Regions from separate parts of the Citricoccus parietis genome, predicted to be linked through region 3. Evidence: riboswitches for the same ligand, from Rfam matches in the RefSeq annotation. Region 3 holds a riboswitch; each other region holds the start of a gene.
What was found. Region 3 has a riboswitch for S-adenosylmethionine ahead of ACFFIO_RS13810 (acyl-CoA dehydrogenase family protein). Riboswitches for the same ligand answer to the same signal wherever they lie in the genome.

Region 1: another riboswitch for S-adenosylmethionine. It lies ahead of ACFFIO_RS10315 (O-acetylhomoserine aminocarboxypropyltransferase/cysteine synthase family protein); the one in region 3 lies ahead of ACFFIO_RS13810 (acyl-CoA dehydrogenase family protein).
Region 2: another riboswitch for S-adenosylmethionine. It lies ahead of ACFFIO_RS16550 (flavin reductase family protein); the one in region 3 lies ahead of ACFFIO_RS13810 (acyl-CoA dehydrogenase family protein).
Region 4: another riboswitch for S-adenosylmethionine. It lies ahead of ACFFIO_RS04575 (acyl-CoA dehydrogenase family protein); the one in region 3 lies ahead of ACFFIO_RS13810 (acyl-CoA dehydrogenase family protein).

Annotation. Positions count from the first base shown of each region.
Region 1 is NZ_JBHLWH010000027.1:264,002-269,536, reverse strand. Features, by position in the region: gene ACFFIO_RS10330 (phosphotransferase) at 1-180, opposite strand, end outside; gene ACFFIO_RS10325 (CPBP family intramembrane glutamic endopeptidase) at 271-1,182, shown strand; gene ACFFIO_RS10320 (VOC family protein) at 1,213-1,869, opposite strand; SAM riboswitch class IV at 2,073-2,187, shown strand; gene ACFFIO_RS10315 (O-acetylhomoserine aminocarboxypropyltransferase/cysteine synthase family protein) at 2,269-3,645, shown strand; gene metX (homoserine O-acetyltransferase MetX) at 3,662-4,783, shown strand; gene ACFFIO_RS10305 (DUF2231 domain-containing protein) at 4,788-5,348, opposite strand; gene ACFFIO_RS10300 (class I SAM-dependent methyltransferase) at 5,354-5,535, opposite strand, start outside.
Region 2 is NZ_JBHLWH010000047.1:80,727-86,261, reverse strand. Features, by position in the region: gene ACFFIO_RS16570 (Ig-like domain-containing protein) at 1-97, opposite strand, end outside; gene ACFFIO_RS16565 (aldo/keto reductase family protein) at 324-1,328, opposite strand; gene ACFFIO_RS16560 (cold-shock protein) at 1,456-1,659, opposite strand; gene ACFFIO_RS16555 (Hsp15 family ribosome-associated heat shock protein) at 1,920-2,396, opposite strand; gene ACFFIO_RS16550 (flavin reductase family protein) at 2,461-3,018, opposite strand; SAM riboswitch class IV at 3,092-3,211, opposite strand; gene hisD (histidinol dehydrogenase) at 3,344-4,651, opposite strand; gene ACFFIO_RS16540 (mechanosensitive ion channel domain-containing protein) at 4,755-5,535, shown strand, end outside.
Region 3 is NZ_JBHLWH010000039.1:157,703-163,237, forward strand. Features, by position in the region: gene ACFFIO_RS13795 (hypothetical protein) at 1-92, shown strand, start outside; gene ACFFIO_RS13800 (BRCT domain-containing protein) at 149-877, opposite strand; partial or broken gene ACFFIO_RS13805 (3'-5' exonuclease) at 950-1,378, opposite strand; SAM riboswitch class I at 1,570-1,664, shown strand; gene ACFFIO_RS13810 (acyl-CoA dehydrogenase family protein) at 1,774-3,081, shown strand; gene ACFFIO_RS13815 (MFS transporter) at 3,081-4,511, shown strand; gene ACFFIO_RS13820 (LLM class flavin-dependent oxidoreductase) at 4,508-5,535, shown strand, end outside.
Region 4 is NZ_JBHLWH010000013.1:126,669-132,203, forward strand. Features, by position in the region: gene ACFFIO_RS04570 (acyl-CoA dehydrogenase family protein) at 1-504, opposite strand, end outside; gene ACFFIO_RS04575 (acyl-CoA dehydrogenase family protein) at 501-1,874, opposite strand; SAM riboswitch class IV at 1,967-2,081, opposite strand; gene cynS (cyanase) at 2,246-2,695, opposite strand; gene ACFFIO_RS04585 (formate/nitrite transporter family protein) at 2,698-3,543, opposite strand; gene ACFFIO_RS04590 (MmcQ/YjbR family DNA-binding protein) at 3,682-4,131, opposite strand; gene ACFFIO_RS04595 (queuosine precursor transporter) at 4,178-4,876, opposite strand; gene ACFFIO_RS04600 (VOC family protein) at 5,296-5,535, shown strand, end outside.

The sequences.
Region 1 (5,535 bases), on a different contig from region 3:
CACTCCGGGCAGCACGAGCACCCGGTGGAACTGTCCGCCCTCGTCGATCACGCCGGCAGGCCAGTCCGCCTCGGACAGCCGGCGAGCGAGTCCGTCGTCAGCGGCGAGGGCAGAGGCCAAGGGTCGGGCGGCCGCGGCGCAGGCGGCGGCGACGTCGTCAGGAGTCGGTGCGGAGGCCATGGATCCACGGTAGCGCGGCGGCCGGCTCTGACCGTGGCGGGACGAGGGGGTCGGAAGGCCAGGGGTCTCGGGCACTCCTACACTGGGGCGGTGACCACCCCAGCTTCGCCGTCTCCGAACGTCCCGACTCCGCCGACCCGTCCGGCAGTGTCAGAGGGGTTCGACGCCCTGGCGGCGCCCTCCGCCCGGATGGTCCGCTGGGAGATCGCCATCGTGCTGGCGCTGTCCCTGGGGAAGTCGGCGGTCTACGCGATCGTCAACCTCATCGACAAGTGGACGCAGGCGCCCCTGTCCGGGCAGACCACCACCCTGAACCCGGCGCTGGATGATCGGCAGTACTTCGACCTGATGTACCAGCTGCTGGATATCGGTTTCGCCCTGATTCCGGTGCTGTTGGTGCTGCACCTGGTGTGGATCCGGGGGCGCAACCCGTTCCGCACCTTCGGCCTGGACTTCCGCCGGCCGGGCAGGGACGTGGGCCTCGGAATCGGGCTGTTCCTGGCGATCGGCCTCGGGACCCTGGCGGTCTACGCGGCCGGACGGGCCGCCGGCGTCACCACGGCCATCGTCGGCAGCGCGCTGAACGAGTACTGGTGGACCACCCCGGTGCTGCTGTTCTCCGCCCTGCGGCACGGGCTGCTGGAGGAGATCATCGTGGTGGCGTGGCTCTTCGACCGGATCGGCTACCTGCAGCAGCGGCGCGCCGGGCTCGAACCGAGCCGGCCCGGCAGCGAGGGCGGGCTGCGCACCTGGGCGAGCGGCGCCGTCGTTCCCCTGCATCCCGCGGCTGTGCTGGTGGGCTGCGCCGTCCTGCGCGGCGCCTACCACCTCTACCAGGGGGTGGGCCCGGGGGTCGGCAACCTGCTCATGGGGCTGGTGTTCGGCGCGGTCTACCTGAGATACCGGCGGGTGATGCCGCTGGTGATCGCGCACTTCCTCCTGGATGCCGCCGGGTTCGTGGCCTACCCGTTGCTGGCGGCGGCGGGCCTGTTCGGCACCTGACCCCGGCTGCGGCACCTGACCCTGAAGGAACTACAGGGTGATGGTGCCCTTGGGGGTCTCGAAGGTGACCTCGAGGATGCCGGGGGTGCCGGAGGGCGATTCGAAGACCACGTTGAGGTCCTCGACCGTCTCCTCTGAATCGTCCAGGCCCAGCCAGCCGCGCACGCGGTCGCGGGAGCCGGCGATCGTGATGGAGGACAGTTCGGCCTGGGGTGTGTGGGCCTGCGAGGGGTGCAGGTCCTCGGTGCCCTCATCCCAGCGCAAGAGGTACGGGACCTGCGGGTCGGCGATGAGGCCCTTGATGCCGATCTGGCGCCACGTGAGTTCGCGGCCGTCCGGGAACTTGCGGTTGCCGGGCACGGACTGGCGCTCCAGGCGCTCCTCGAACGGGGCGAGGTCGTCCACGGTGACACACCAGCCCATCCAGCCGCCGCCCATCTCGGAGCGGGCGCGCACGGCCTGGCCGAACGGAGCCTTCTCGGAGGAGGGGTGGTCCAGGACCTCGACCACCTCGAGGTACTGGCGGTTGCGCAGCGGGAAGATCGCATTGCGCGTGCCGAAGCGCGGGTGGACACCGCCCTTGACGCGCTCGATGCCGAGCGTTTCGGCGAGGCGGGCCACCGTGGCGGCGAGTCCTTCTTGGGGTCCAACGGCGTACGAGACGTGATCCAGGCGCATCATGCCCATATCGTCGCACTTTCTTCAGTCACGGGCCGGTTAGGTTAACCTCACTTGAAATGTGGTCGAGGTCACAGGCCTCACGGCCGTCCGATGCTGGAGGCCGAAGTTCGTGAGGGCGATGGCCACACGAACCCCACCGTGAGGCGCATTGCGACGCTCCCTGGTGGCCGGGGATGAATCCCCGGAGCCGATCTGGCAGACTTGATGAAGGTCATGAGTGCCAGCATCAAGCCCCGGCTTGCTGGCCGGCAACCCTCCAGCTCGCGGTGGGGTGCCCCGGGTGAGGACCAGGCAGGTGCCAACCGGCACCGGCAAGCGCGGGCCACCACGCCGCGTCGGGTTGCTGGACGATGTCCGTGCCCGCCGGCACCCTGCAGGTGGCCCTGGACTGACAGGAGCCGTCACGTGACTGACACCCCCAATAACACCCCGAACGCCACCCCGAACACCGAGGCCGCCGCCGATCCGGCCCAGTGGGGCTTCGAGACCCGCCAGGTCCATGCCGGTATCCCGGAGGAGAACCCCTACGGCGCCACCGTGCTGCCGATCATCCAGTCGAACTCGTTCGACTTCCCCTCCGCGGAGGTCGCCGCGGACCGCTTCGCGTTGAAGGACCTCGGCCCGATCTACTCCCGCATCGGCAATCCCACGCAGGAGGCCGTGGAGGGCAAGATCGCCGCCCTGGAGGGCGGGGTCGGGGCACTGTTGCTGGCCTCGGGTCAGGCCGCCACCACCTTCTCCATCCTCAACCTCGCCGGTGCGGGGGACCACGTCGTCGTGTCGGCCTCGCTGTACGGCGGCACGCAGAACCTGTTCAAGCACACCCTGGCCAAGATCGGCATCATCACCACCTTCGTGCAGGATCCGGACAGCCCGGAGGCGTGGAAGAACGCCATTCAGGACAACACCAAGGCGCTGTTCGGCGAGACCCTCGGCAACCCCCGCGGGGACGTGCTGGACATCCGCGCCATCGCCGACGTCGCCCACGGGGCCGGGGTGCCGCTGATCGTGGACAACACCCTGGCCACCCCGTACCTGCTGCGTCCGATCGAGCACGGCGCGGACATCGTGGTCCACTCCGCCACCAAGTACCTCGGCGGCCACGCCGCGGCCATGGGCGGTGTGATCGTGGACGGCGGCACCTTCGACTTCGCCGCCCAGCCGGAGCGCTTCCCGGGCTTCAACACCCCGGATGAGAGCTACAACGGGATCGTCTTCGCCCGGGACCTCGGTGTGGACGGCATCCTCGGCGCCAACCTGGCCTTCGTGCTCAAGGCTCGGGTCCAGTTGCTGCGCGACTACGGCAGTGCGATCAGCCCCTTCAACGCCTTCCTCCTCAACCTGGGGCTCGAGACGCTGTCCCTGCGCATGGAGCGCCACGTGGCCAACGCCCGCCAGGTGGCCGAGTACCTGGAGGACCACGTCCTGGCCGAGACGGTCATCTTCCCGGGGCTGGCCTCCAGCCCGTGGCACGAGCGCGCCAAGCAGTACCTGCCCAAGGGCCCGGCCGGCTTCGTCTCCTTCGAGATCGCCGGCGGCCGTGAGGCCGGGGCCCGGTTTGTGGATGCACTGCGGCTGCACCACCACGTGGCCAACATCGGTGACGTCCGCTCGCTCGTCATCCACCCGGCGTCCACCACGCACTCCCAGCTCACCGAGGAGGAGCAGCGTGCCGCCGGCGTGACCCCCGGCCTGGTCCGCCTGTCCGTGGGCGTGGAGAGCATCGAGGACATCCTGGCCGATCTTGACAACGGCTTCGCCGCGGCTGACGTGAGCGCCTAGGTCCGGAGGTATTCGCATGACCACCACCACCCCCCAGCCGACCTCCACGGGCCTCCCCGAGGGCGGCCTGCACACCCAGCGCATCGGCGCCCTGGACTTCGAGACCGGTGGGCACCTGCCGGAGGCGGAGATCGCCTACGAGACCTGGGGCAGGCTCAACGCCGAGAAGTCGAACGCCGTGCTGGTGCTGCATGCCCTGACCGGGTCCACGCACGTGGCGGCCTCCTCCGGTGGTCCGGAGGAGGGCTGGTGGGAGGGCGTCGTCGGCCCCGGCTGCGCCATCGACACCAACACCTGGTTCGTGATCGCCCCGAACATCCTGGGCGGTTGCTACGGGAGTACCGGACCGTCCTCGCTGGACCCGGAGGGCAATCCCTGGGGCTCCCGCTTCCCGTTCACCACCATCCGCGATTCCGTCCACGCCGAGGCGCGGTTGGCGGACGCGCTGGGCATCGTGCGCTTCCAGGCGGTGATCGGCGGCTCCATGGGAGGCGCCCGCGCCCTGGAGTGGGCCGCGACCTACCCCGACCGCGTGGCCGGCATGGCCGTCATCGCCTGCGGCGCGCATTCGACCGCCGAGCAGATCGCCTTCGCTCAGGCGCAGGTGCAGTCCATCACCCTGGACCCGAACTTCCGCGGCGGGGACTACTATCCGGGCCCGACGCCGGACGGCGGCCTGGGCATCGCCCGCAAGATCGCGCACATCACCTACCGGTCCGAACCGGACATGGTCGCCCGCTTCGGGCGCGCCGCGCAGCCCGAGGAGAACCCGTTCGGCGAGCCGGTCCGGCGGCAGGGGCGCTATCAGGTCGAGTCCTACCTGGACTACCAGGCGGCCAAGCTGGTCAAGCGCTTCGACGCCAACAGCTACCTGGTCCTGACCGAGGCCCTGATGAGCCACGACGTCTCCCGCGGCCGGGGCCCGGAGGCAGAGGTGCTCGGCTCCATCCGGGTGACACCGTTCATCGCCGCCGTCGAGTCCGACCGCCTGTACTTCCCGGGCCAGTCCCAGGAACTCGCGCGCCAACTGCCCGGTGACGTCACGGTGCACATGATCGATTCGCCGATCGGTCATGACGGGTTCCTGACGGACCTGGACCAGGTGGCCGCGGAGATGACGCGGGTGCTCGGACTCTAGGTCCTCACCCGCCGCGCTCAGTCGGCCCGGCCCGTCCCGCAATGCCCCGTGTCAGGGCCAGATGGCCGCCGAGGAATCCTGCAGATGCCGCGACGGCGTTGCCGGCCGCAGCCAGTCCGACCCCGAGGGTGTGACGGTCCCGGAGGCGGGCGACGAGGGACCCCAGGAACAGGAAGACGGCGGCATCCGTTCCCAGCGAGTGGACCGCGCCGATCCGGTAATCGGTCCCTTCGGTCTCCGTCCAATCGGCAGCGCCGGCGAGGGCTGTCGGAATCGCGGCCAGCAACCCTGCCGAGACCAGGAGCGTGGCGCCGCGGCGTGACGGCTTCCCGCCGGCCAGGTCGAGGAGGGAGGCCCCCATCCAACTACCGAGGGTGATGTCGGTGAGGGGCGGGTGTACCGAGTGGCCGAGGGCGTTGGTGTGGAAGGGGCTGTGGCGCACCCGGTCGAGGATCGGCCCGTAGACGAATCGCTGGGCCTCGGCCAGGCGTTCCGCCATAGAACTCTCGGCCACCGTGCGCAATATCGCTGCCGAGAGGGGTTCTGAGTCCGTTGTCCTGCGCATGGGGGTCAGCTCCTGGTGCCGACGGAGAGCAGGTACTCCATCTCGAACCGGGCTGCGTCGGCGGTTCCACGGTTCCAGGTCGTCATCAGGTCATCGAGCGCGGAGTCGAATTCGTCCAGCCGGCCCTGGCTCCTGGCATGGGCCCGAGTGGAGATGGTGGGGCCGTAGGACGCGATGAAGTGCGCGG
Region 2 (5,535 bases), on a different contig from region 3:
TGGGACCCAGGGAGTCGCTGGGCGAGGGCATCGGGGTGGCCTGGGCGGTTCCGACCAGTCCGGTCAGCACCATGAGGGTGCCGGCTACGGTGGCCACCGAGCGTCCAAGGAGCGGGAAAGCTCGACTCGTGGAGGTGTGGCCAGGAGAACATCCTGCCTTGGTGGTCATGCTCCGCCCCCGTCGGTTGGCACTTGACCCCGTGTTGCCCGCCCCGTCGAGCAGAACGGGCAACACCGGCTAACTGTGATCATACCGTGATATATCCGGAAGTCCACATCACGGAAGCGTCACAGTCAGCGGAATGATGAGTGCCACGGAGAGGTCAGGCGGCGCGGCCCTCCGGGACGGACACGAGTGAGGGGTCATCCGTGACGACATGGCCGATGGCCGCGTCGATGGCACCGAGCGTCGCCTCGTCCAGGGTGAGGTCCAGTGCCTTGACGTTCTCGGCGATCTGATCGGGGCGGGAGGCTCCGACCAGGGCGCCGGCGACATTGGGGTTGGACAGGACCCAGGCGATGGCGAGCTGACCCATGGTGGCGCCGAGCCCGTCCGCGATGGGGCGCAGCTTCTGGACGGCAGTCAGGACCTCGTCCGTCATCTTGCTGGCCATCGAACGCGCTCCGCCCTTCTCATCCGCACCGCGGGATCCTTCCGGAGCCTGCTGTCCGGGCAGGTACTTGCCGGTGAGGATGCCGCCGGCCATGGGGGACCAGACGATCTGGGACAGTCCGAGGTCCTCACAGGCTGGGACGACCTCGGATTCGATGACGCGCCACAGCATGGAGTACTGGGGCTGGCTGGAGATGAGCTGGAATCCGAGCTGGGCGGCCATGGCGTGGGCTTCGCGGATCTTGTCCGCCGGCCATTCGGAGACGCCGATATAGAGGGCCTTGCCGGCGCGGACGATGTCTGCGAACGCCTGCATGGTCTCCTCCAGCGGGGTCTCCACGTCGAAGCGGTGGGCCTGGTAGAGGTCCACGTAGTCCATGCCCAGGCGCTGAAGGGATCCGTTGATGGACTCCATGATGTGCTTGCGGGAGAGGCCGGTGTCATTGTGGCCCTTGGGGCCGGTGGGCCAGTAGACCTTGGTGAACACCTCGAGGGATTCCCGGCGTTCGCTCTTCAGGGCCTCACCCAGGACGCTCTCCGCCTTGGTGTTCGCGTAGGCGTCCGCCGTGTCGAAACTGGTGATGCCCTGTGCCAGGGCCTCCTTGACGCAGGCATGGGCCGTCTCGTTCTCGACCTGAGAGCCGTGGGTGAGCCAGTTGCCGTAGATGATCTCTGAGATCTTGAGCCCGCTGTGGCCCAGGTAACGAAATTTCATGGTTGTACCCTAGACCGGATTCCGCTCCAGTGGTGTGCTGACATGGCGCGTTGGTCACAGCAGAACGGCCACCGTCCCCGAGGGGAGGGTGGCCGTTCAGGAGCCTGAAGGATTCAGGCGAGCTCGATCAGAGCGGGCGGACTGCAGCAGCCTGCATGCCCTTGGGGCCCTGCTGGGACTCGAACTCGACCTTCTGGTCTTCCTGCAGTTCGCGGAAGCCATTGCCCTCGATGGCGGAGAAGTGAACGAAGATGTCAGCGGACTGGTCGTCCGGGGAGATGAAGCCGTAGCCCTTCTCTGCGTTGAACCACTTGACGGTACCGGTAGCCATGATGGGCCCTTTCCTGAGGTTGTAAACCCGTCGGTCTTCCAACGGGGGCGAAGCGGCGTGTGCGAAACCGCTTCCTACAACGCCCCGAGCGGCCCGAGGGCCAACCGGTCCGCAGTGGTGACGGACTTACTGCTACTACTACTTCTGCGTCACATAATACGGGAGAAACCGCGGAACAGAAGCCCTCAATTTCCGCTGTGGGCATTCTTTTCCCGGTGTTCATCTGAGTCCATCGTCGGTCCGGCAGCTCACTCAAGAGTTCACTCGAGATCGAGGCCGCGATCGAGGCCGGGCTCTGCGTCAGACTCAGTGGCGGCACGGCCGCGGAGCCGGTCCAGCTGGCGCCGGTCTCGCTTGGTGGGCCGGCCTGCACCCCGGTCTCGGCGGGGCACGGCCAGCAGTTCCCGGGGCACGGGTTCCGGGGAGTGATCGAGGTAGTGGCGTACCGCCTCCGGAGCGCCGACCCGCTTGGCCACCAGGCCGGTGACCTCGAGGATCCGCTCACGTCCGGGCAGGCGCAACCGGATGGTGTCGCCCGGCTTGACCGGTTGGGCGGCCTTGGCCGGCTGCCCGTTGAGGCGGACGTGACCGGCCCGGCACGCCGTGGTGGCGGCCGAACGGGTCTTGTACATGCGCACGCCCCAGAGCCAGGCATCCAAGCGGACCGAGCCGGCCGGCGTCGTGCTCACGCCTGCGCCCGAACCTGGACGCCGCGCGGACGGGGTGGCGGAAGGCATGCCGGACATCCTACCTCCGGACCGGACGCCGGCCCCGAGGAACGCTGTGAGGAAGGACGTGAGGCTACTGGTTGCCCTCGGCGGTGCGCAGATTGCGGAAGGCCGAGCGGTGGAACACGATCGGCTCGTGCTCTGCGGAGTGGTCGTGCACGCCGTGCACCTCGAGCAGGACCATGGTGTGGTCACCGGCGGGCAGCTCGGAGTAGACGGTGGTGTCCAGCCACAGGGCGGCGCCGTCCAGGAAGATCGCGCCCTCATCCGTGGACCGGATGTCCAGGCCGGCGAAGCGGTCCCCCTCCTTGGAGGCGAGCTGACGGCAGACGTCGGTGTGGTCCTCGCCGAGGATGGAGATCCCGATCCGCTCGGCCTGCTTCAGCCGGGGCCAGGTGCGGGAGGTGTTCTGTACGGCGAAGGAGACCAGCGCCGGCTCCAGGGAGACCCCGACGGTGAAGGAGGAGGCCACGAGGCCCTCCTTCGCACCGTTGGCGACGCCGGCGAGCGCCGCCACGCCGGAGGGGAAGTGGGAGAAGGCCGAGCGAAGAGTCGGCGTGGACAGATCTCGGTCGAGGTCAGTGTGGAGCTCGGGGGTCTGCTGCAGGTCGTGGGTAGCCAGGGCGGTCATGGTGGGTCCTCCGTCCGAAGGCGCATCTGCACGGCGGCACGCCACGGGAACGTCCCGATCGGCACCAGCAGAAACGCGGTACTTGCCTGCCGGGGCATCCGGTAGGCCGAATCCTCACCTGGAGCACCCCACTACTGCGTGAAGAGGGTTGCCGTCCCGCAAGCCAGGGCTGTAACAGCGGGAACTCGTGATTCTGGGTCCAGACTAACGACGGACTTCCGGAGCGGTCAAAGGGTTTCTCAGACTATGAACCCCCGTGACCTTCGCCCGCCCCCGCCCCGCCCCGCACCCGGGGCGCAGCAGTCGCGGAGGATCAGGCAGCAGGTCAGCGGAATCGCAGGGAGACGGCCTCACCGTGGGCCGGCAGCCCCTCCGCCGTGGACAGGGAGGAGATCTTGGTGTCCAGTTCCTTCAGCCCCGTCTCCGTGTAGCGGATGAGCTGTTGCAGGCGCAGGAAGCTCACCGTGTTCAGCCCGGAGGAGTAGCGGGCGGAGCCGCCGGTGGGCAGCACGTGGTTGGAGCCGGAGGAGTAGTCGCCCAGCGGCACGGGCGAATGCGGGCCCACGAACACGGCGCCGGCATTGGTCACCCGGCGGGCCGTCTGCAGGGGGTTCACGGTGTGGACCTCGAGGTGCTCGGCGGCGTAGGCGTCGGCCACGGCCAGCGCCTCGTCCAGGGTCCCCACGAGCAGGATCCCGGACTGCGGGCCGCCCAGGGCCTGGCGGATCTGCTCCTCGTGGAGACTTCCCGGCACCTGCCTCTCGATCTCGGCCGCCACGTCGCGGGCCAGCTCGGGTGAGGTGGTGATGAGCACGGAGCCGGCCATGGGATCGTGCTCGGCCTGGCTGATGAGGTCGGCGGCGACCCACCGGGCGTCGGCGGTGCCGTCGGCCAGCACGGCGATCTCGGTCGGCCCGGCCTCCGCATCGATGCCGATGGTGCCGAGCAGGGCGCGCTTGGCGGCGGCCACGAAGATGTTGCCCGGCCCCGTGACCATGTCGACGGGGGCACACACTCGGGCGCCGTCGTCGTCCGCCACCCCGTAGGCGAACATGGCCACCGCCTGGGCGCCGCCCGCGGCGTAGACCTCGTCCACGCCGAGCAGGGCGCAGGCCGCGAGGATGACGGGGTGCGGCAGGCCGCCGAAGTCCTTCTGCGGCGGGGAGGCGACCGCGAGGGAGGCGACGCCGGCGACCTGGGCCGGGACGACGTTCATGACCACGGAGGAGGGGTAGACGGCACGACCGCCCGGAACGTAGAGGCCCACGCGGTTCACCGGGACCCAGCGGTTCTCGACGACGGCCCCCTCCCCGAGCTCCACCTCGGACCCCGCGGGGACCTGGGCGGCGTGCACCTTCCGGGCGCGGTCGATGGACTCCTCGAGGGCGGAGCGGACCTCCGGGTCCAGCGACTCGAGCGCCTCGGTGAGCTTCTCGGCCGGCACCGCCAACGACGGCGGCCGGATCCCGTCGAACTGCTCCCCGAGATCCAGCACGGCCCGGGCCCCCTCGGTACGCACGCGGTCCAGGATCGGCATCACCTTCGGTACGGCGGCGGCCACGTCGATCTCGGCGCGGGGGAGCACCGTGGCGGGATCGTAGGTGCGGCCGCGCAGGTCCGTGGTGGCAAGCATGGGATGGCTCCTGAGGCTCCGAGGGATCGGCTGGTTCCGGTGGTCCAGCGTCCATTCTCCCCCCGTTCAGGAACGACTGAGGACCAGATGACAGACTGGGGCCATGCCGAGTTCGTCCTTCTTCACCGACCTGTTCACCGCTCCGCCCTCCACCGTCCTCGCGTCCGGGGCGGGGCTGGACTCCGAGTCGACGGCCGAGCCGAGCGGATCCCCGGAGAACATGCAGGACAGCGTCCGCGAGGGGGCCGAAGGCGCCGTCGACTCGCTCGGACCGTTCTGGGGGATGCTCTCCACGGTGGCGATCTCCGTGGCGTTCGCGCTGGCCGTACTGGTGGTCGCCTGGCTGCTGGTCAACGCCCTGCTGCGCCGCAAGCCACAGCTGCGCAACCAGGTCGCCCGGTGCCGGGTCCCGGTGGCGGTCGCGGCGGTGCTGCTGGCGGTGCGGATCGCCCTCGGGCTGACCGCCTCCACCTACGCCTGGTTCAACGGCGTGAACTTCCTGCTGATGGCCGGCATCATCGGCTGCCTCGCCTGGCTGGCGCTGCGGGTGGTGCGGATCGTCGAGGAGCGGTTGCTCGGCAAGTACGCCTCGGAAGGCGTGGATGACCGCCGTGACCGCAAGATCCGCACCCAGACCGTGCTGCTGCGGCGGGTGATCCAGGCCGCCGTCATCGTCATCGCCGTGTCCATCATCCTGCTGACCATCCCGCAGGTCCGCGCCGTGGGCGCCGGGCTGCTGGCCTCGGCCGGCGTGATCTCCGTGGTGGCCGGCCTCGCCGTGCAGTCCACCCTGACCAACGTGTTCGCCGGCATCCAGCTGGCCTTCACCGATGCGATCCGCGTGGGAGACGTGGTGACCGCGGACGGGGTCTACGGCACCATCG
Region 3 (5,535 bases):
AGTTCGGGGCCGCCTCCGCCGTGGGTGCCCAGGCCGACGAGTTCCACCTCCGGTTTCCTGCGCCAGAGGAGTTGCTCCTCAACGAGGGCTGAGAACTCCGCAGGCTCCGACACGTCAGCCGGATTCTCGGCGGTCTGACAAGCCATGTCTAGCTGGTCAGCACGCTCTTCCACAGGTAGTCCTCGCCGACGACGGGAATGCCGTAGTCCCGGGCTTTCCTTGCCTTTCCCGAGATGCTGTCAGGATCGGCGGCCACCACCAGTTTCACAGCCTTGGTCACCCCCGGATGGGGAACGTAACCCTGGGCGCGTAGCCTGTCCTCGATGGACGATCGAGGCACGCTCATGTCCCCCGTGAGAACCACTTTGTCACCCGGTCCGAGGAGAGGGGTGGCCATGGCCGGATTCGCGGAAGCCTGGGAATCGCGGGGAGTGCGAGCCTGGTCGACGGCTTCGGCGGGGATGTCCAGCATGGAGGCGACAAGCTGGAGATCAGCGATCTCGAGGTCGGTGAGGACACCATCGCGCCAGGCCGCGTGCACCAGCTCCTCGAAGTACTGACGGTGGAGTTCGCTCGCCTGTCGGCGGCTGATACCGATCTCGTTGGCCGTGGTGATCAACTGCTCTTCCTCATGTGCAGACAGATAGCGGTCCACCAAGGCGCGGTCGACCAGAGCCAGATACTCATCATGTTCGGACGGCCCCGTGAACTCTGGCAGGCGGATGACGATGCGTTCCAGGAAGTGTTCACGATTGCCGTCTGGAGCTCCGCGCAGAACCGGGGCGATGAACGCTGTGGGGGCGGATTCCCCTCGCACCCTGGCAGCCGTCTGCGTGGACGGCGCATTCCAGTCCTCGCGCTCCGGGTCGATCTCCATGTACCGGGACAGCAGGATTGCCGTAGCCTCGGCGTCCCCTGCCGCCGAGTGCGCACCGACAAGATCGATGCTGAAGGAGTCACAGCAATCCCGCAGGGACCGCCCGACTCCGGGGAGATACTCGTGAGACAGCCGCATCGTGCAGAGCCCACTGGGAAGGAAGTGTGTGGGCAGCGGCTTCCCGAGTCGGCCGAATTCGGCGTCAAGGAAGCGGGCGTCGAAGCCGAGGTTATGGGCCACGATGATGGTGCCGGAGAGACGCCACTGCAGCTCATCCGCGATGTCCGCGAAGGTGGGGGCACGCAGGACATCCCGGGCGCGAATGCCGTGGAGCGACTGTTTGCCGAGATCACGTTCTGGATTGACGAGGGTCTCCCACCGGTCGTGGACTTGCCCGTCGCGGTCCATGGTCACTATGGCGATTTCGGCGATCCGATCATGTCCGCCGGGGAACAAGCCAGTGGTTTCGGTGTCGACCACCGCAAACAAGTCAACGCTCATGGTTCTCTTTTCTCCTCAGTGCCCCTCTGCCATGAGATTACTGTGCAGTTTGGCAATTGGAAGGGGCACGTGGCGACAGTGCGCGAGAATGCCGGACCATTCCCTTTCGACTTGTACGGAACAGCGATTGTGTGAAGCGACGTGACGCCAGACACAGCACTGGAGCGCTGATGTCCGTTAACGTGGGCGGGTAACCATCCAGAGCGGCCGAGAGACCTGGCTCGTCGACGCCGCAGCAACCCGTGGGGATTCCCCAGCCGGGTGCTACCGCCAGGACCGATGGAGATCCCACGGCTGAAGCGGTTCCGGTTCCCTGAACGATGCCGCGTCGAATGACCCGGCACGGTCTGGACCCCGCCACGGGAATCCTTCGGTGAGACCGAGAGGACCACCGAATGACCGCGACACCCCGCACCATCGCTGCCGTCCGGCCCGGCGCGAACCTCAGTGACGGCCTGCCCACGGACTATGCCGGTCTCAAGAGGCACTTCCAGCCGCTCTTCGAGGACATCGCGGCGGGGTCCCTGGCCCGGGAGTTGAACCGCGAGCTGCCCTTCGACGCCGTCCGGAGCCTGGACGAGGCCGGGTTCGGGACCCTGCGGGTCCCGGTGGCCCACGGTGGTCCGGAGGTCAGCCTCCAGGACTTCTTCCACCTGCTGATCGACCTGGCCGAGGCCGACTCCAACGTGGCCCACATCTACCGCTCGCACTACGGCTTCCTCGAGGCCCTGCGCTTCCAGCCGCGGGATGTCCAGGACGCCTGGTACCCGCTGGTCCTGGCGGGCGCCACGGTCGGCAACGCCTCCACGGAGAAGGGCGGCAACGCGCTGGGCGGTCTGAACACCACGCTGACCCCGACCGCCGGCGGCATGGAGCTCAACGGACAGAAGTTCTACGCCACCGCCTCCATCTTCTCCGACTACACGCGCGTCTCGGCCGCCCGTGCCGCCGCCGACGGCGGGCTGCTCGACGGCCGTCAGTTCGCCGTGGTGGCCACCGACGCCGAGGGAGTGGTTCTGGAGGATGACTGGGACGGCTTCGGGCAGAAGCTCACCGGCACCGGAACCGCGACCTTCACGAAGGTCACGGTCCCCGCCCATGGGGTGCTCGACCGGGTACCGGGGTCTGCCGAGGCCGTTCATGAGGCCGCCTTCTTCCAGCTCGTGCTGCTGGCGGTCCTGGCCGGGATCGCCCGCGCCTCCCGGCGGGATGCCGTGGCGACCATCGCCTCCCGCAAGCGCACCTTCAACACCGGGTCCGGCCTTCCGTTCCGCGAGGATCCGCTGATCCAGGAGGCCGCCGGCCGCATCGCCGGGAAGGCCTTCACCGCCGAGGCCACGGTGCTCCACGCCGCCCGCGCCCTGGATGACGGCATCGCCGCCGCCCAGGCTGTCGGAGCCGACCGTCCGGACTTCACCGGAGACGTCCCCGCCGAGCTCTACGGTTCCGAGCTGGCCATCGAACACGCCACCATCACGGTGCCCGAACTGGGCATCGGAGCCGCCCAGGACCTGTTCCTCACCGTGGGTGCCTCCGCCACCTCCACGAAGAAGGCCCTGGACCGCCACTGGCGCAACGCTCAGACCGTGGCCACGCACAACCCCATCGCCTTCCGGGCCCGGTCCCTGGGGGACTACTGGATCAACGGGACCCTGCCCGAGGGCCTCAACGCGATCGGTGATGCAAAGGGAGGCCAGGGCTGATGGGCGCCACGAACATCCTCTCCGGCAAGAAGCGGGTCCTGGCCTCCGCCTTCGCCGGCACCACCATCGAGTGGTACGACTTCTACCTCTACGGCACGGCCGCGGCGCTGATCTTCAACGTCCAGTTCTTCCCGATGGCCACCGAACTCGGCGGGATCGTCGCCTCCTTCGCCACCCTTGCCGTCGGGGTGATCGCCCGGCCGCTGGGCGGGATCATCGCCGGCCACCTGGGGGACCGGATCGGCCGCAAGGCGCTGCTGGTGGCGTCCCTGGTGCTGATGGGGGTGGCCTCCACCCTGATCGGGCTGATGCCCACCTTCGAGGTCATCGGCTGGTGGGCCGTCGTCGGGCTGGTGGTCCTGCGGATCCTCCAGGGCCTGTCCGCCGGGGCCGAATGGGGCGGTTCGGCGCTGCTGAGCGTGGAGCACGCGCCGGCACGGCACCGCGGCTTCTTCGGGTCCTTCACCCAGATCGGCTCCTCCGCCGGCATGCTGCTGGCCACCGGCGCGTTCTTCATCATGCAGAACATCATGAGCGCCGAGCAGTTCGCCGCCTTCGGCTGGCGCATCCCGTTCCTACTCTCCGCCCTGCTGGTGGCCGTGGGCCTGTGGATCCGGCTCGGCGTGGCCGATGCCCCGGAGTTCCTGGAGCACCGGGCCTCGGGCAACGTGTCCAAGGCGCCCCTCAAGGAGCTGCTGGTCCACCACCGGCGGCCGCTGCTGGTCACCATCGGCCTGCGGCTGGCCCAGAACGCCATCTACTACCTCGTCACGGTGTACATGCTGACCTACCTGAGGGACGTGCGCGGGGACAGTGCCTCAGGCGTGACCGCGGTGATGGTGGCCTCGGCCATCGGCCTGTTCTCCACGCCGTTCTGGGGCTGGCTGTCCGACCGGATCGGGCGCCGGCTCCTGTCCGCGGCCGCCTATGCCGCCATCGGGGTCTTCGGCTGGGTCCTCTTTGCCTTCCTCGACGCCGGCCCCCTTGCCTTCCTGCCCCTCGTGGTGATCCTGGGCATCAACCTCATCCATGACGCGATCTACGGGCCGCAGGCGGCCTGGTTCGCCGAGCAGTTTCCCGTCCACGTCCGGTACTCGGGCGTGAGCCTGGGCTATCAGGTCGGCACCGTCCTGGGCGGCGGGCTGATGCCGATGATCGCCGCCCTGCTGTTCGCCGCCGGCGGGGAGGCCCCGTGGCTGATCGCCGGCTACCTGACGGTGCTGTCCGTCATCTCCGTCGCCGCGGCGCTCGCGGCGAAGGACCCGGCCAGCCAGCAACGCGGCACGGAGCTCACGGACCTGCACGCCGTCCCGGTGGTGGGCGATCCCGCGCTGTCCCCCGAACACCAGGCCACAGCCGGCGCCACAGCAGGCGCCGCGACTGACCCCGATCGCCCCACTGGGAGAACCTCTGAAAGGACGACTGTATGACCCGCCCCCTCCTCCTGAACGCCTTCGACATGATGGTCCCGGTGCACCAGTCCCCGGGCCTGTGGAGGCACCCGGAGTCCGGGGTCTCCGGGTTCGACACCCTGGAGTACTGGACTGGAATGGCCCGCACCCTGGAACGGGGCGGGTTCGCCTCCCTTTTCCTGGCGGACATCCCCGGCGTGTACGACGTCTACCGGGACTCCACCGACGCCACGCTGCGCGGCGGCGTACAGGTTCCGCTGCTGGACCCGCTCGTGGTGGTGCCCGCCATGGCCGCCGTGACCGAGCGCCTCGGCTTCGGGATCACCGCATCCGTCACCTACGAGGCTCCGTACCTGCTGGCCCGCACCTTCGCCACCCTGGACCACCTGACCCGCGGCCGCATCGCGTGGAACGTGGTGACCTCCTATCAGGACTCGGCGGCCCGGAACCTCGGCATGGACCAGCAGATCCCGCATGACGAGCGCTACGACCGTGCGGACGAGTATCTGGAGGTGATGTACAAGCTCTTCGAGGGATCCTTCGAGGAGGGGGCCGTGGTGGCCGACCGGGAACGCGGCGTCTTCGTGGACCCGGAGAAGGTCCACCCCGTGGGCCACCGTGGCACGTTCTTCTCCGTGCCGGACCAAGCCCTCACCCATCCCGGCCCCCAGGGCACCCCCTTTCTGTTCCAGGCGGGGGCCTCGAAGCGCGGCCAGGACTTCGCCCTGGACCACGCCGAGGCCATCTTCCTGATCGGCAACACCACCTCCCTCGTCCGACAGTGGGTGGACGGCATCCGCGCCGGGCTGGCCGAGCGCGGGCGCGCCCGGGACGCCATCCGGATCTTCACCATGGCCACGGTGGTGGTCGCGGACACGGACGAGGAGGCGCAGGCCCGGTTCGATGGTTACCGGGAGTTCGTGGACATCGACGGCGCCCTGGCCCTGTTCGGCGGATGGACCGGCGTGGACCTGGACGGCTCGGATCCGGACGCCCCGCTGGAGTACATCAAGACCGAGGCGAACCAGTCGGCCCTCGCGGC
Region 4 (5,535 bases), on a different contig from region 3:
CTTGGTGCCGTTGAGCCGCCAGGTGCCCTCGGAGTCTTGGGCCAGCGTGGTGGTCCCCTCCCCCACGGCGTTGTTGATCTCCGTGACGGCGTTGCCGACCACGGCCCCGTCCCCGAGGCGGCGCAGCCACCGGTCCCGGAACACCGGATCCGGGTGCCCCAGCACGTTCTCCTGGTTGATCAGGTGCGCACGCAGGGCCTGGACCAGGTTCGAGTCCGCCGCCGCCAGCTCCACGATCAGCCGTGCCTGCTCCGCGAAGGAGAGTCCGGCACCGCCGTACTCCACCGGCACCCGCAGAGAGGTGAACCCCGCCGCGGCCAGCCGCCGGACGGCGTCGCGGTCGATGATGTGCTCGGCCTCCCGTTCGGCGGCACTGTCCGCGATGGCGGCGAACACCGGAGCCATCCGCTCCCGGACGGCACGGTAGGCCTGACCGGACGATTCAGTCCCGGTGGAGGCGGCGGTGGAGAGCGCGGTGGCGCGCTCGGTGGTGGTGGTCATCATGCTCCTTCGGTGGTGGATGGGGTGGCGGCCTCCGCGGCGGCGGAGTTGCGGGCCGTGGAATGGAACGGCGGGATGGCGCCGTTGATCCGGTAGTCGCCCACGGCCTGGGTGCGGTAGATCAGCGGGGTGTGGCTGGCGATCGTCCGGGCGTTGAGCCAGTGCTGGTGCAGCTGCCGGCTGGCATCCGTGGCCGAGGCCCCGCCGGACTCGAAGATCTGGTTGGTGGCCTCCAGGATCAGATCGGACACCACGAGCGACGCCTCGGACAGCGCGATGTTGGCCCGGGCATGCGCCTGGACCACCACCGGGTCCTCCAGGTCGGTATGGCCCCGGACCTGGAGGAACGACTCCTCCACCACGGCCGCGGCGCCCCGCACGATGTGCCGGGCCGAGCCCACCTTGGCGGACACGGCACCGATGACCTGGTGCACCAGCGGGTCCTCCGCCGGCGTCTCCGCCGTCGCGTGGTCATAGGTGCGACGCCGGCCGCGGACGAACGCGGTGATCTCGGCCAGCGCGGTGCTGCCGATCCCCGCCTGGGTGGCCGCCAGCACGATCCACAGGACGGTGTAGGCCAGCACGCCCGTGGGGACGTTGAACTCCTGCGTCCGCTGGGCCCGCACGGGAACGTGGTCCAGGGTGGTGGTGCCGGAGGCGGTGAGCCGCTGGCCGAAGCCGTTCCAGTCGTCGATGCGCTGCACGCCGGGATCACGGGCGTCGATGATCGCGAAGACCGGGCCGTCCTCCTCGAGCCCGGGCCGGACCGCGGAGACCAGCAGGTAATCGGCGAAGATCGCCCCGGTGGAGTAGAACTTGTCACCCGTCAGGCGGGCCACCTCCGTGGTGCCCGTGGCGGCGGCCGACTGCACGGTGTCCAGGTCGGCGTCGATCCAGTGCACCGGGCGCCGGCCCGCGGACGGCGGCAGCTCCACCAGGGCGTTGCCGAAGATCCTCCCGGCCGCCACCCCGGCCAGCCACCACTCGGAGACCGCGCCCTGGGACTCGTTCTCGTGCTGCTCGGTGAACATGAAGTGCCCGTGCAGCGCCTGGGGCAGGTTGGAGTCGGCGGCGGCGAGATCCACCAGCAGATCGGCCAGTTGCGGCAGGCTCGCCCCGATGCCCCCGTGGTCGCGGCCGAGCCGCACCCGGGTGAACCCCGCGCCGCGGAGATGTTCAATGGCAGCGAACGCCAGCTCGTGATCCTGCTCGCGCTGTGCCGATCCCGCCGCGATGGCCGCAAAGACCGGCGCAAAGTGCGCGCTGAGCTGGGCGTCCGTCGGTCCCGAGGGGCCGATGGCTGCCCGCAGCTCCTCGAAGGTGGGCAGTCTGGTCAGCGCGGAGCGGTGTTCGAGGTGGGTGGTGTCCGTCATGGGTGTCCCCATCAGCCATGGCACACCGGAATGGCGTTGGCCCGGAACACGGCGTCATCGGGGCCCTGCGGCCGGGACACGCATTCACGGTGGTGCCGTACTTGCCCCGCGGTGGTCCCCGGAGGCCGAATCATCACCTGGAGCACCCCACTACGGTGAGAGGGTTGCCGTCCGGCCAGCCAGGGCTTAGCACCGGATCTCGTGATTCTGTTCTCGACCCTAGGCAGTCAGCTCGTGGCCGCCAAGCCTCGGGTCATGTTCAGCGGCCTGACGTCATCTGCGACCGGTTCCGTGCCGATGTGCCGCACCGATGGCTGCAGGCCGCCCCAGATGACGGTCTGTGACGGCCGGTGACGGACGGGACATTCCGGTCACCAGCGGTAGTCCAGGAACTTGCCGTCCAAGGTGATGACCACGCGGTCGCCATCCGGATCGGCACGGCGGTCGAGGTTGACCTTGAAATTGATGGCGCTCATGATGCCGTCCCCGAACTCCTCGTGGATCAACGCCTTCAGCGCCGGCCCGTAGACCGACATGGCCTCCATCAGCCGGTAGATCGTGGGATCGTTCATCACGGCCGGGTCGCTGCCCCTGTTCGGCTGCTGCTGCAGGCTCTCGGCCACGTCGTCGCCCAGACCGAGCATCTCGACGACGACGCCGGCCTGGGCTGCGGTCATCGGGTGCTGTCCCAGCAGCGCGGCCGTGGTCCACACCGGGGCGGCGCCGAGGGCGCCGGCGAGGTCCGCCCAGGTGAGGCCGGCACGGATGCGGGCCGCGTCGACGAGATCGGCAGCGTGCGCCTTGGGCATGATCGGGTCCATGGTCAGCGGCTCACGACGTGGTCGGACAGGGTCGGCAGCTTCGGCTGACGCTTAGCCCCCGTGCGGTAGTGGGTGGCGTAGAGGGTCAGGCCCACGAAGGAGAGGCCACCCACGAGGTTGCCGAGCACGGTGGGGATCTCGTTCCAGACGAGGTAGTCCATGATGGAGAACTCACCGCCCAGCATGAGTCCGGCCGGGAAGAGGAACATGTTGACGATGGAGTGCTCGAATCCCATGTAGAAGAAGAGCATGACCGGCATCCACATGATCAGTGCCTTGCCCACGACGTCCTTGGCCAGGAAGGCGGCGACCACACCGGTCGAGACCATCCAGTTGCAGAGCACGCCACGGATGAAGAGGGTCAGCATGCCGCCCGCTCCGTATTCGGCGTACCCCACCGTCCTCCCCTCGCCGATCGAGCCGATCTGCTGGGCCACCTCGTTCGGCGGGGTCTGGAAGCCGTAGGTCATGGTCACCACCATCATGATGGCCACGAGGAATGCTCCGGCGAAGTTGCCGACGAAGACCAGGCCCCAGTTGCGCAGCAGACCGCCGATGGTCACGCCGGGCCTCTTGTCGATCCACGCCAGCGGGACCAGGGTGAAGACACCGGTGAGCAGGTCGAATCCGAGCAGGTAGATCAGGATGAAGCCGACCGGGAACAGCAACGCACCCACGAGTGCGTTGCCGGTCTGCACGGTGACGGTGATGGCGAACGCGGCGGCGAGGGCCAGGATGGCACCGGCCATGAACGAGCGGATCAGGGTGTCCCGGGTGGACATGAAGACCTTGGACTCACCAGCGTCCACCATGTGCTTCACGAAGTCTGGCGGGCTGACATAGGACATGTGACATCACTCCAAGGGCGAGGGGCCGGGCATACCCCCAACCTAGGAAGAGTGCGTTTCTGCGGTGTTTCCGTCCCTGCACGGGGCCGCGAAATCTCCCTCACTCCCCCGGCGGGATGCGGTGAGATGCCCCTGCGCTCAATCCCGGCGAGGAAGCTCCCTGACCAGCTTCACCGCTGCGGTGAGCCGGTAGCTCGTCTCGAGCCACTCGGCGATCTCATCCCATCCTTCGTCCTGGGCCGGATCGAGTCCGTCCAGGTCGATGCCGAACCAGCCCGCGGGCCCCAGATAGGCCGGGCGGAAGGCCCGTGGATCCTGCTCCAGGAACGAGACGTCGGCCTCCTCGGGTCTGATCACCACCGCCTGCGGGTGCTGGACGTAGGCGTCCCCGGCGGCGGTCGAACCGGATCGTTCCTGGGCGCTGCCCGTGTCCTTGACCGAGGCCCCGTAGTAGGCGAAGACCTTCTGGGTGAAGAACGCCGGCCTCCCGTGGGAGACCTTCATGTCCGCCGCCGGGAGGGCCAAGGCCAAGGCGCGGACGCGCTGGAAGTGGCGGTCGCCGTCGTCGTACATCTGCGGGTGGGCCATCGGCCCAGTTTCCCCGGTGATCGAGGCCGCGTGAAGTCTCGGCCCCCTAGGCCCCGGGAACCGCGGCGTAGGCCGGCTCGGCCTTCTTGACCCGGCCGATGACCCACATGGTCACCGGGGACAGGACGATCTCGACGACGGACTTGAACACGAAGCCCACCAGCACATAGTTGAGGAACGTCGGCAGGTCCGTGATGCCGATGACGCCGGCGGCGATGGAGCAGAACACGAGGGTGTCCAGGAACTCGCCGACCAGGGTGGAGGCCGCCAGCCGGCCGAAGAGCAGGCGTTCGCCGGAGCGGCGCTTGAGGCGGACCATGAGCCAGGAGTTGGCGAGCTGGCCGATGAGGAAGCCAAGCAGGGAGGCGAGCACGATCAGGGGCACGGGCGCCAGGGTGCGGACGAGCGCGTCCTCGCCGTCGTACCACTCGGCGCCGGGCAGGGCGATGATGACCCAGAAGCAGAGCGCGGAGAAGACCGAGAGGGCGAACGTGGTGACGATGGCGCGCCGGGAGGCCTTGAATCCGTAGACCTCGGAGACCACGTCCCCGATGATGTACGCCAACGGGAAGAGGAAGAACCCGCCGTCCGTGACGATGGGCCCGAAGGTCACGCCCTTGGAGGCTCCGAGGTTGGACAGGATCAGCACGACGGCCATGACCGCCGTGAAGATGGCATAGAGGCCGGTGCCGGTGGGGGCGAAACGGGCGGGGGCGTGCTGAGGGGCAGGTGCGGAAGAGTTCACGTGGGGTCCTTGGGCGGTGGTTCGCCGAGGCCTCCGCCCCAGGGCGGGGTGGCGATCGGCTGTATTAACACTCACTGTGGTCCGGACGCGGCGACTGACGGCCTCAACGGCCCCGCGCTCACCCGCTGCCCCGGGTGGCGTTCGAACGACCCCTTATTCTTCCATATCCGCGCTGGTCGAGAGTGCTCGGTCCTACTGGATGATCATGGCGTCCAGGTCGGGTTCCTGGTCGATGACCCCGTACTTCACAGCCCAGCTCGCCGAAGGCCCGGAGCTACTGGCGGCGAGCGCCACGATGGAGTCGAATACCTATGACCGTAGCCATAGCCCCGCAAACTGTCTATGATTTTGTTGACAATCTTGTTCAATATCCGTGAAGCACGATCCGAGCAGCACCGCGTCCCCACAGGAGCCCGTCCATGACCGAACGCATCCGCGACATCGCCCACCTGTCCACCGTCGAGCTGTACACCCCGAAGTTCGAGGAGTCGCTCTGGTTCTTCCGAGACCTGCTGGCCATGCGCGAGGTCGGCCGCACCACGGAGAACGGTGGCGAGGTCGCCTACCTGCACTGCTGGGACGACTACGAGCCCTACTCCATCAAGCTCACCGAGAAGGAGCACGCCGGCGTCGGCCGCGTGGGCTGGCGCGCCCACAGC